2 regions of the Bryobacter aggregatus MPL3 genome follow, and region 1 is predicted to be linked to the other one. Evidence: riboswitches for the same ligand, from Rfam matches in the RefSeq annotation. Region 1 holds a riboswitch; the other holds the start of a gene.
What was found. Region 1 has a riboswitch for cobalamin ahead of M017_RS0117465 (TonB-dependent receptor). Riboswitches for the same ligand answer to the same signal wherever they lie in the genome.
Positions count from the first base shown of each region.

Region 2: another riboswitch for cobalamin. It lies ahead of M017_RS0110440 (cobaltochelatase subunit CobN); the one in region 1 lies ahead of M017_RS0117465 (TonB-dependent receptor).

Region 1 is NZ_JNIF01000003.1:3,767,977-3,773,077, reverse strand. Features, by position in the region: gene M017_RS0117465 (TonB-dependent receptor) at 1-2,269, opposite strand, end outside; cobalamin riboswitch at 2,308-2,502, opposite strand; gene bluB (5,6-dimethylbenzimidazole synthase) at 2,549-3,175, shown strand; gene M017_RS0117450 (S9 family peptidase) at 3,313-5,101, opposite strand, start outside.
Region 2 is NZ_JNIF01000003.1:2,222,684-2,227,784, forward strand. Features, by position in the region: gene M017_RS0110440 (cobaltochelatase subunit CobN) at 1-2,153, opposite strand, end outside; cobalamin riboswitch at 2,190-2,399, opposite strand; gene M017_RS0110445 (vWA domain-containing protein) at 2,664-3,626, opposite strand; gene M017_RS0110450 (hypothetical protein) at 3,711-4,121, opposite strand; gene M017_RS0110455 (hypothetical protein) at 4,426-4,974, opposite strand.

The DNA.
Region 1 (5,101 bases):
CGACCAGATCCACTTTGGTGGGGCCGCCGTAGAGGTAGGCGCGCGCGCGTCCGGCGGCGGAAAGCGAGTTGTAATAATCGCCAGAGTGGAACAGGTCCATTGTAATGTCTGTCCGTTTTCCCAACTGCTGGTGGACCATCGCGGTGAAGGTGTGGGCCGGTACGCTCAAGGCCTGGAAGAAGCCGCGGACCGCGATGTCCTGGTCCGTGTCGGCATTCACATAGGTATAAGAGGTCCGCACGAGGGTGCCCCGATTGGGCCGGAACTCGAGCGTAGTTTCAGCGCCGCGCGAGATGCCGCCCGAACCATTGAAATAACCGGAACTGCGGCCAAAGATGTCGCTAGCCGGACGGATGACGGTGGCGGCGGAATCGAACTGGGTCAACCGCGCAATCCGCGTATAGAACCAGGTGCCGCTGAAGCGTAGCTTGTCGCGCCAGAGGTATTGGTCGATGCCGCCATCGACGGAGTTGTAGCGGTCTGGCGAAAGCCGCGGGTCGCCGTAGGGCGAGAAGGCCACCGCGTCGGTACCCGAGTTGTAGGTGAAGCCGGAACCGAAGCGTTCATACAAGGCCGGGGCGCGGTACGAATTGCCGAAGTGGGCGCGGATCTTCGTGCCGCTTTTCGCGATGAAGTAGGAGGCGGCAATGTCGCCGGTAAGCGCGCGCGGGGCCGAGGAAAAGCGCAGCGTCTCATAGGGGTTTGCCGTGCCTTTGTAGCGGAAGCTCGGCTCCTCGAGCTGGAAGAACTGGGCGCGGCCGGACATCGAAATCTGCAAGCGCTGCTGGGCGAGCAGAAGCTGATTGGCAAAGTAATAAGCTTGCGAGCGCTGCCCGGCGCGGGTCTGGGTGGACAGGTTGATGCGGTTATCGTCGGCGTTGAGATAGGATTCGCTCTCCAGTTCGACACCGCCGGTGAGCGCGTCCCAGCGGGTGGGGCGCCAGTTCACACGTGCGTCGCCCGTATGGACGCCGCCCTCAAACTGGCTGAAGTTCGACACGAGCGGTTGCGAGCCGACGCCTGCCGGGCCGTTCATGAAGACCCGGTTGGTGTGGGTGCGCTGGTAGCTGGCCTGCCAGTCGGCTGTCGCACTGAGCGATTGCTTCAGTACGAGGGCGCCCGACCAGAAGCGCGAAGCGCGGCGGTTGTCCGGATCGTCGCGATTCGGAATGAAGGTCGCATTGCCGGGATCAAAAGGCAGGCCCAGCAAGCTCTTTTTGACTTCGCTTTGCGGCAGTGCGATCGCCTGGACGATGGTCGTGTTCGGGATGTTCGCCGTTGGCAAGCCACTCGCCGTCGGACTGTTGTTCGGCTGCACGAAATCATCGGAGAAGAAGAGGCGTCCGGACAGCGACATCGTCTTGGACAAACTGTACTTGGTAAAGCCCTGGAAGCCAGTGCTGCGAGCCCGGTCATTGCCATCCACGCCGCTCATTACATTCAGATGCAGCAGCCCCGCGCTATAGATGAGCCGGTTGTCTTTGACGCCACCGGAAACAGCGCCGCGCGTGCGGAAGAGGCCGAGATTGCCGCCTTCCACCTGCAGGTCTCCAGAGGCAGGGCCGCCGCCCTGGGGTGTCACGACATTGATCGTGCCGCCGACGGCATTCGAGCCATAGAGCGACGAGCCGGAGCCGCGCAGGATCTCCACCTTGTCGGCATTGATGATATTCAGCGTGGAGGCGAAGGAACTCGCGTCGCCCTGGGTGGTGGCGACGTCGCGGAAGCGAAGGCCATCGATCAGGATCGAGGTCGCATCGGCGCGCAGACCACGGACGCGAATGGTGGTTGATTGCCCGGGGCCGCCCAGATTGCGGATCAGCACGCCGGGGGTGTCGCGCAGTGTCTCGCTGAGGCTGTACTCGTTGCGCTGGGCGATCTCTTCTGAAGTGATCAGCGTTGCCGCCTTGGAGACTTGGTCGAAGCTCTGCGCCAGCGCCTCGGCGGTGACGAAGACATGCTGATCAACACCGGCAACTTCCAGTTGCAGATCGATCTGCGTGCCAGGGCTGACCGGAAGCAACATCTTCCGGAATCCGTCCGCCGATACCTCGACGAAGTACGCTTTCGAGGCTTCCCCGATGAGCCGGAAATTTCCATTCTGCGTTCGAGTGCTTGCGAGCGGTGAGGAACCGCGATCGCTGAAAAGCGTCAGTGCCGCTCCGTCGACTGGCCGATTCTGGGCATCGTGAACCAGCCCTTCAAACACAGTCTGCCCGTGCAGACAAAGACTACAAAAAAGAGCAAAGAAAAATTGGTATTGGCGCATAGGCCCTGCCCCTCCCACGAGAGCAAAGTGAAGTCAGTTGTGGTCAACTGATCCAGGCAGGTCTTCGGACTCATGGGCGGCCTACTGATCGCTACTTCCCAGCCGGATGACTCCGGCCAGTGTATGGATGCGATGTTCGTTCCCAATTACCGCTGCGGGGCAGTCCCGGATTCACACCGGGTTCCCTTTTCAACACCTCACCAAGAGGTGTACCGTGGACTCCACGAGAATAGCAGACTGTCCGCAATGTGCGATGCTCAACTTTGTTTGCTGGATAAAATGTTCACCGCCGAATTCCGCGACCAGTTCGACGCCCTGCTGCGTTGGCGGCGCGACGTACGGCATTTCAAAAGCGATCCCGTCGCACCAGAATTGCTCGATCATCTCCTCGCGCAGGCCATGTTGGCTCCTTCGGTTGGATTCTCGCAGCCTTGGCGTTGGGTGAAGGTGGAGACTCAGGCGCGACGCCAGACGATCCTCGAAAATTTCTCTGCCGCCAACCTCGAAGCCAGCACGCACTACGAAGGCGAACAGGCCGAACACTACCGGCGCTTGAAGCTAGCGGGTCTGGTGGAGGCGCCGGTGCATCTCGCCGTTTTTGCCGATCTGGACCCGGTGGCCGGATCGGGCCTGGGCCGCCGTACGATGCCAGAAACGGCACTCTGGTCGGTCGTGATGGCGATCCACACGCTCTGGCTCGCGGCGCGCCTGGAAGGCATCGGCCTCGGCTGGGTTTCGATCCTCGATCCCCAGGCTGCACAACGCTGCCTGGAGGTGCCGGATGAGTGGAGCTTTGTTGCCTATCTCTGTCTGGGATGGCCCGTTGAGATCAGCGAGCAACCACTGCTGGAACGGGAACACTGGCAGGAGCGGCTGCCCCTCGACGAACTCGTGCTCAAGCGTTAGCGGGGGAGCCGCAAGCGCTGTCATCTGTGCCGATTGTACTGGCGATTCTGCGAGAATCGTCAGCGAGCATTCTGGTGATCGCCATCTTTGCAAACTCCGCTTCCCGGTTCTCCATCCGGCCGACCACCACCTAGACATTACGGCGAGTGCCTCTCAAACCAGCCGAGAATATGTTCCACCTTCAGGATGCGATGGGACGGGAAGGCTCCACGAATCCCGTGCGGCTCTTTCGGGAAACGAACCAGCACCGTATCGACACCACGCACCTTCATCGCAAAGTAAAGCTCCTCGCTCTGCGCAATCGGCGTGCGCCAATCCTCCTCGCCAGTTAACACCATGGTGGGCGTCTTGATCTTGTCGGCAAAAAACACCGGACTGCGCTCGATGTACTGCTGCGGGTTTGCCCAGGGCATCGCCTTCATCCAGCGCGTCATCAGTAAGCCGATGTCGGCGCTGCCTGTCTGCGTGAACCAGTTCGACACCGGGTATTGACTGACAGCCGCGGCAAAGCGATCGGTCTTGGTCACGATCCAGGCCGTCAATAGACCGCCGCCCGAGCCGCCGGTGACATAGAGGCGCTTCGGATCGATCGATCCTTTGGCGACGATGGCGTCGACGCCGAGCATCAGGTCCTGATAATCGTCGCCCGGATACTTCGCGTGAATCACATTGCCGAAGACTTCTCCGTAGCCGGTAGAGCCGCGCGGATTCGCATACAACACGACAAAGCCACGCGAGGCGAACATCTGCATCTGGTGCTGGAACTCAACGCCATACATCGCATGGGGACCGCCATGGATATCGAGAATGAGCGGGTATTTCTTACCTGCATCAAAGTCTGGGGGGTAGATCACCCAGCCTTGGATCGGCTGGCCATCGAAACTCTTCCAGTGCAGCGCTTCTGTCTTCCCAATCGAGTGCCCCGCCATCAGGCCCTCGTTCACTTGGGTGAGCCGCAGCGGCGCCGCGCCACGCACAATCGCATAGACATCCTTGGGCTCGAGCGGACCGGAACTGGTGATCGCCACGGTTCCGTTCTTTGCGATGGAGAAGCGATCAGCCACCGCGTAGCCGGTGCTGAAGCGCTGCGTCCCGCTGGTCAGCTTCTCGATGCCGCCCTTGAGCGCGGCGAGGTACAGATGCGACTCTCCACTGCTTTCGACCACCGCATACACGCCGCTCGAATCCGGCTTCCAGACCGGCGAGACGGAATCACGCTCGAGGCTCGCGCCCAGAAGTTGGAGCCCCTTGCCGTCGATGCCCACCACCCAGAGCCGGTTGGAATGGTGGCTATTGCCGCGGTCTTCAAAACCAAGAAAGGCAATCCACTTGCCGTCCGGCGAAACAACGGCACTGATTTCTGGTCCGTTGCGTTGCACCAGGACACGCGCGTTGCCGGTGGCGATATCGATCGCATAGAGGTCCTCCGGATAGAGCACCGCATCGGCATCCTCGCGACGAGCCGCACTGAGGACGACGGTCTTGCCGTCTGGCGTCCAGGAGGCTGGTCCGCTGTGTTGGTAGTCTCCGCTCGTCACCTGGCGGGCCGCGCCACCATCAGCGGCGATCACAAAAAGATGACCGACACTTTCCGGCACGAGTCCCGCACCTGCGATGCCGTCCTGCCGCCACTTCAGTTTCGTCACCACACTCGGTCCGGCTGTCCAGGTGGCGCCCGGAGGGGGAGGAGTAGATTTGACACTCCACTTTGCCTTCACCGGCACTCGCGAAAAGTAAGCGATCCACTGGCTGTCCGGCGACCAGGAAAGATCGGAGGGCGCGGTCTCCAGATTCGTGATCTGCGCCTCGTCGCCATTCTCCATCCAGCGCACAACAATTTGAGGGCGGCCTGATTTCGTCGAGAGATAGGCGATGCGTTTGCCATCCGGCGACCAGACCACGCCGGTGTCGCGTTGCTTGCCTTGT
Region 2 (5,101 bases), 1.5 Mb from region 1:
AGGAGTTCCTCCGCCCAGATTGGAATCGATGGCTCGACGGTATCGTGCGAGTCTTTGGGGAACGAAGAGAAAAGATAAGCACTCACGGCCTCTTTCAATCGCTCCTCTGTCGGGGAACTGCCAAAGACCGGGAGCCCTGCCGGTAGCGGGGCGTCTTCAATCTCATGGAGAAAACGGTGCAAGGCAGGGGACATCTTGGTCCAACTTCCGGTGGTGTCGAGTTGGAGTTGGCGATCCAGTCCCAGGCGTTTCACTTCTTCCCTGGCTACCTTTTCGTATTCGCGAGCGAGATTGGGCGCCAGAGAATCGCCGCGATCGACGAGTTCGTGAAAGGCGAGGTGCAGTTTCTCGAATTCGGCACGGCCACCGGTGCGCCAGATCATCGGTGTGAGGTGGCTGATCAGGGTGGCAAAGCCCCGGCGTTTGGCCTGAATCGCTTCGCCGCCACCATCCATGACATAGACATTGAAGTTTGGCAGATCGCCGAGAACCAGGGCGGGTGCGTCATCTGGGGCTAGCGCCACTTGCTTGCCGGGAAGCCATTCGAGGGTGCCGTGCCTACCCAGGTGGATGACGGAGTCCGCTGCCCAAACATGACGGAGCCAGAGATAGAAAGCGATGTATTGGTGGGGCGGGGGAGTGACAGTGACGTGTCCGGGGTCGCTCGCTTGATCGGAAGTGGTACGAAGGGGTTGGGGGGCGAGCAACAGATTGCCTTGCTCGATCGCTGGTAGAAGGAAGCAGCGGCTGTGATGGCAATCAGTTGTCATCAACCGGGAAACACCAGGTGCGCCCCAGGTTGCTTCCACTTGATCGCGAAAGGACTGCGGCAGCAGATCATAGTGCTTGCGATACTCTTCCAGTGGCCAGAGGACCGGGTCTCCGGAGTGACCGAGCCGTTCCTTTTCACCCTCCGCCCAAAGTTCCAGATTGCGGCCATTGTTTTCAATCAGCCGCCGGATGACGGTTTCGTCCGGCAAGGGATGCGATACCTGATAGCCGCGTTTTTCAAGGCCGCTCAGAATGTTGGCGATGCTGGGGAAAACCTGCAGATAGCTGGCGCCGACATTGCCTTTGCCAGCGGGATTATTGTAGTAAATCACGGCGACACGCTTGCTGGAATTTGGCTTTGTTTGGAGCGCAATCCAACGGGAAACACGGTCGAGGAGGCTGTCGAGGCCAGCATGGAACGGAAGCGTCATCTTCGCGCCATTGGCAGAGCTTTCTGTAGTGGCCACCAGAGTGGGGGCCACGAGTCCGGAGCGTTCCGGGAAGCTCAAATGAGGGGCAATCCGATCGGGCGCCAAGCCTTTGGGACTCGACTGCCACTGCTCCAGAGAATCTCGTGTCACCAGTCCATTGAAGACCGGCACCTTCCAGGAGGTGTAGATGTCCGCATCTTTCACAGAGGACAGTGTGGCATTGAGCGTAATGACTGCTGCAGGCTGAATGTTCCCTTGGTGTTGCAGGAGGGGTGTGAATCGATCTGTCGGATAGCCAAAAACAGGGATGGGCAGATAGCCGCGTGCTTCCAGTTTCCGGACACCGGCATCGACTACGGCAAGATCGCGGCCTCGAAGCCAGCTACTGAAGAAGGCCAGCGCGACGGCAGGGGGCGCGGCTTGCCGTCCTGCGCGTTGGAGCCACCAGTTGCGATAGGCCTCGAAGCTTGAAAATAGTTCCTCTGCATCGGGATGATAGATGCCGGATTGTGGGCCTTTGAGAGGCGCCTCGGGACTGAGTTTCCAGTTGGGCCTGACGAGATCACAAAGATAGGCCACCAGACGCACGCCATTTTCAACACCCCCCTCATCGAGATAAGCAGAGGCTTTGACGCTGGCCTGGGGATCAATCGTCCTGCGCCATAGCGGCGCGGCAAACTCCTGCGGCTGCGCCAGTGACTTGTCAGGCAAGTAGGAAAGGGAGGCTTGTAACTCCTCTGGGGTCGGGTAGTAGGCGAAGACAATATCAACCGGAACGGGAGCTGTTGGCGCGGTGGTGAGTAACTGAATCTCACGGCCGGGATAACGTTTGGCGAATTCTGTCGTAATACGCGGCCATAATTGTTGCGGCCCACCGACAATCGCAAGACGCGGCGCCGGTTGGGCGAAAATGACACACGTATAGAAAAAAACGGAGAGTAATATCTTCACGGAGCCCTTCCCTCGAAGTCCATGGGGTAGCCGTCACAAGGACGGCGACTCTGGCAGGTCTTCGGGCTTACAGGCTGGATACAAACCTACTAGCCAAGCCTTCCCAAGCTGTGAGCTCAGTGGCGGATGATTGGCGTTCGTTCCTGCTTACCGCTGCGGGGCAGCTCCGGAATTGCACCGGATTCCCTTTTCAGCCAGACACCGCGACGAATCGCCGAGTCCAGCACCAAGAGACAATCCGAGGGTATCACGGATGCCTGTTGGTTTCGCCGCGGGAAGCGACTGAAGGAGGATGTGAGTGAAGAACTCGTTCGTTGTGCGAAGGAACGGCAACTCCGGGTCGCGGCAGCTTTGCGCGGGCCGTTTTTCCAGATGGTCTGCTGGCTGCTTCCGGTGTGCCTGTTCAGATCGGCGTTTTGCCGATGTTCCTATTGATGGCGTGAGAAGACAAGCTCTGAGTTCGCCGCGCTTCTGCCTTCAATCGGGAACAGCGCACCCAATCTGCATTCGCTATGGCTTGGTAGCTGTGCCGGCAGCGAGATAGAATCTGCGGGCGGCGAGGAACTGGATATTCGGGAGCCGTGAGCGGATTGCGATCCGTTGGTACGCGCTTCTTTCTCCGGGTTTCTCCTCGAGAGGGATGGCGAGAAATTTGACGCGGTACTGTTGAGCGAGATGTTTGGCCGCATCGGCCAGATAGGGCGTAAACGACTGCGCATTCCCCTGATCGCTCAGATACGCTTCTCCGCCGGTTTGCTCGGCGAGTTCGGCAAGATAGGCCTGCCCCCCCCGGACCAATGCAGGGCTATGGCTGGCATGGCCGAGACTGGGTGCATAAATACAAAAGACTTGCACTCCAGCATACTGTGCTGCCGCGATTGCATCGTCCAGATACATGCTTGCCCCGCCAACATCTTCAAAAACGTCAACGCCATCGGACACTAAGAGCACTTCACGCCGCAGGGCCCCCTGGGGCCACTCATTGATCAACTTGCTCAAGGAATTAAACGGACTGGCACCGGCACTGTCGTTGCCCGAAGGCATTCGAAGGACCTTCGCTGCCTTGTCGTGATCCTTGGTTGGGGCCTGCACGACGTGTGCTTCCCCATTCTCCATATAAGCAACTCCAATCGCGGTGGTTGGCGGCTGAGAAGAGATGAAGCGGCGAAGCTCTTCAAATCGCGTCACCGCTCCAGGATCTCCTCGCTCATCGATCAGGATGTAGAGGTCAAGACCCGCCATTTCCCCTCGAAATGGCGCCCAGTCTAGGGCCTCTTTCATCGTTCCACCCTGCAATACCCTGACATCAGACTTGCCAATCGAAGGCAACTCGCTACCGTGTATTTCTTCTGCGGTCACTACCAGTTGCACCGGGACTTCGTTTGCCCCGGCGGAGGGCCGAGGGCTGTTCTGCGCAAACGCCAGTAAAAAGATCGTGGAACTGACTACTGCGATCTTGCATGTGGTGTTCATATGTCCTTGTCGAGGTATTGGGGATGGAACCTTCGTTGACCATACTTGCGAATGATAGAAACGAACCCACCTGATCGAGCAGACTTACCTCTGCTTTTTAGGAACGTGAATCACGTGGTGTTCGTGTGCTCCTCTTGTTGCATGAACCAGGATTCCGTCTTCACCCGGTTGCCAAATTTCCGAAAGGGTATAGTTGTTTCCTACTTTGTCAAAGACAATATGATTGTCTGTAGCCGTCGAGTGTGTCGTTGCCGCCATTGTGGTGATGAACGGCACGAATCCAGCGGCTCCTTTGGGATCTTGTGTGACCTTCACGACCCGCGAAGCTAAATCCACCCGGAACTCGTACATTCCGGCCGGATAGACCTTTTCTCCGGCGGTGAACTGGAATGGAATATTAGCCTTTTCTATCTCGTCAGCAGACAGAAAGGGCGTTACCAACAATGCGATTCCTGCAAATGCAACTAGCAGTGTGTTCTTCCATGTGTTTTTCATTTTCTTATCGCTTTCTGTTGAATCTCAATCATGGTTCGGAGTCGACAGGAGATGCGCTCCGATCTTGCCTACAAAGAGTTCAAACTGCTAAACTCTGCCTCGGAATCGCGCTGGAGATCCGGCGTGCTCCCATTCCTGAGCCATTCCTTCCGACACGTTCAATCTTCCTTGTTGATGGTTTCCATCTTTGCGGAAATGTATTGTGCGAAAACTAACCGTAAGAGTAAGGGATGTGTCCATTGTTACGATTAAATTTTTCATATTGGGATGAGCGTTTGTAGATCGTCTGTCTTTCCTCGAGAGATTAAAGACCGAGGTATTCAATGTGGGCATAAGTGCCCAGCCGCGAGTTGTATCCGAGATACCAGCCTACGTGGACCGGATCTTCATAAATCACAATCTGGTCGCCGGCCCAGTTCCAGTCATCGACGATGCTGTAGTCAAAAGGTGCGACGGCCCAGTAGAAGTTATTGAACCAGAAGCGGTTCCGGTTGCCACCAGTCAGCACAAACACATGTTGTGGCCCAAAACCACCAGAAAAGCGGCCATGAGCCCAGGGGTGATCCAAATGGTAGTGGGGATCATTCGCGCCGCTGCGATGCCCTACCCATTCGTCATTTTTTGCATGGACATGCGGGAGATTCGGGTGCCCCTTCTGATCGACGGCAATCCTGTTCTCTTTCGTATCGCGGGACTCGTTCTCACGCATCGGAGCCCGATTCGCAACCGGGCCATGGGCAGGAATATGTCCCCCTCCTACCCCTCCTTCGCGCCCCCCTCCCTCGCGATGCTGGCCGATGGCTCCCACGGCGCCGATGCCGATCGCGATTGCTGTAATGAGTAATTTGTTCATTTTGATACTCCTCTGCCTTTTCTTATGCAATTCGAGCCCCAATCTTCCCTTTCAATCCGACGAAATTCTCTGTGGCTCTTCCAGAAGAGGACCGTGGTTTCCAGGTTCAAGTTGGTGCGGCGATTTG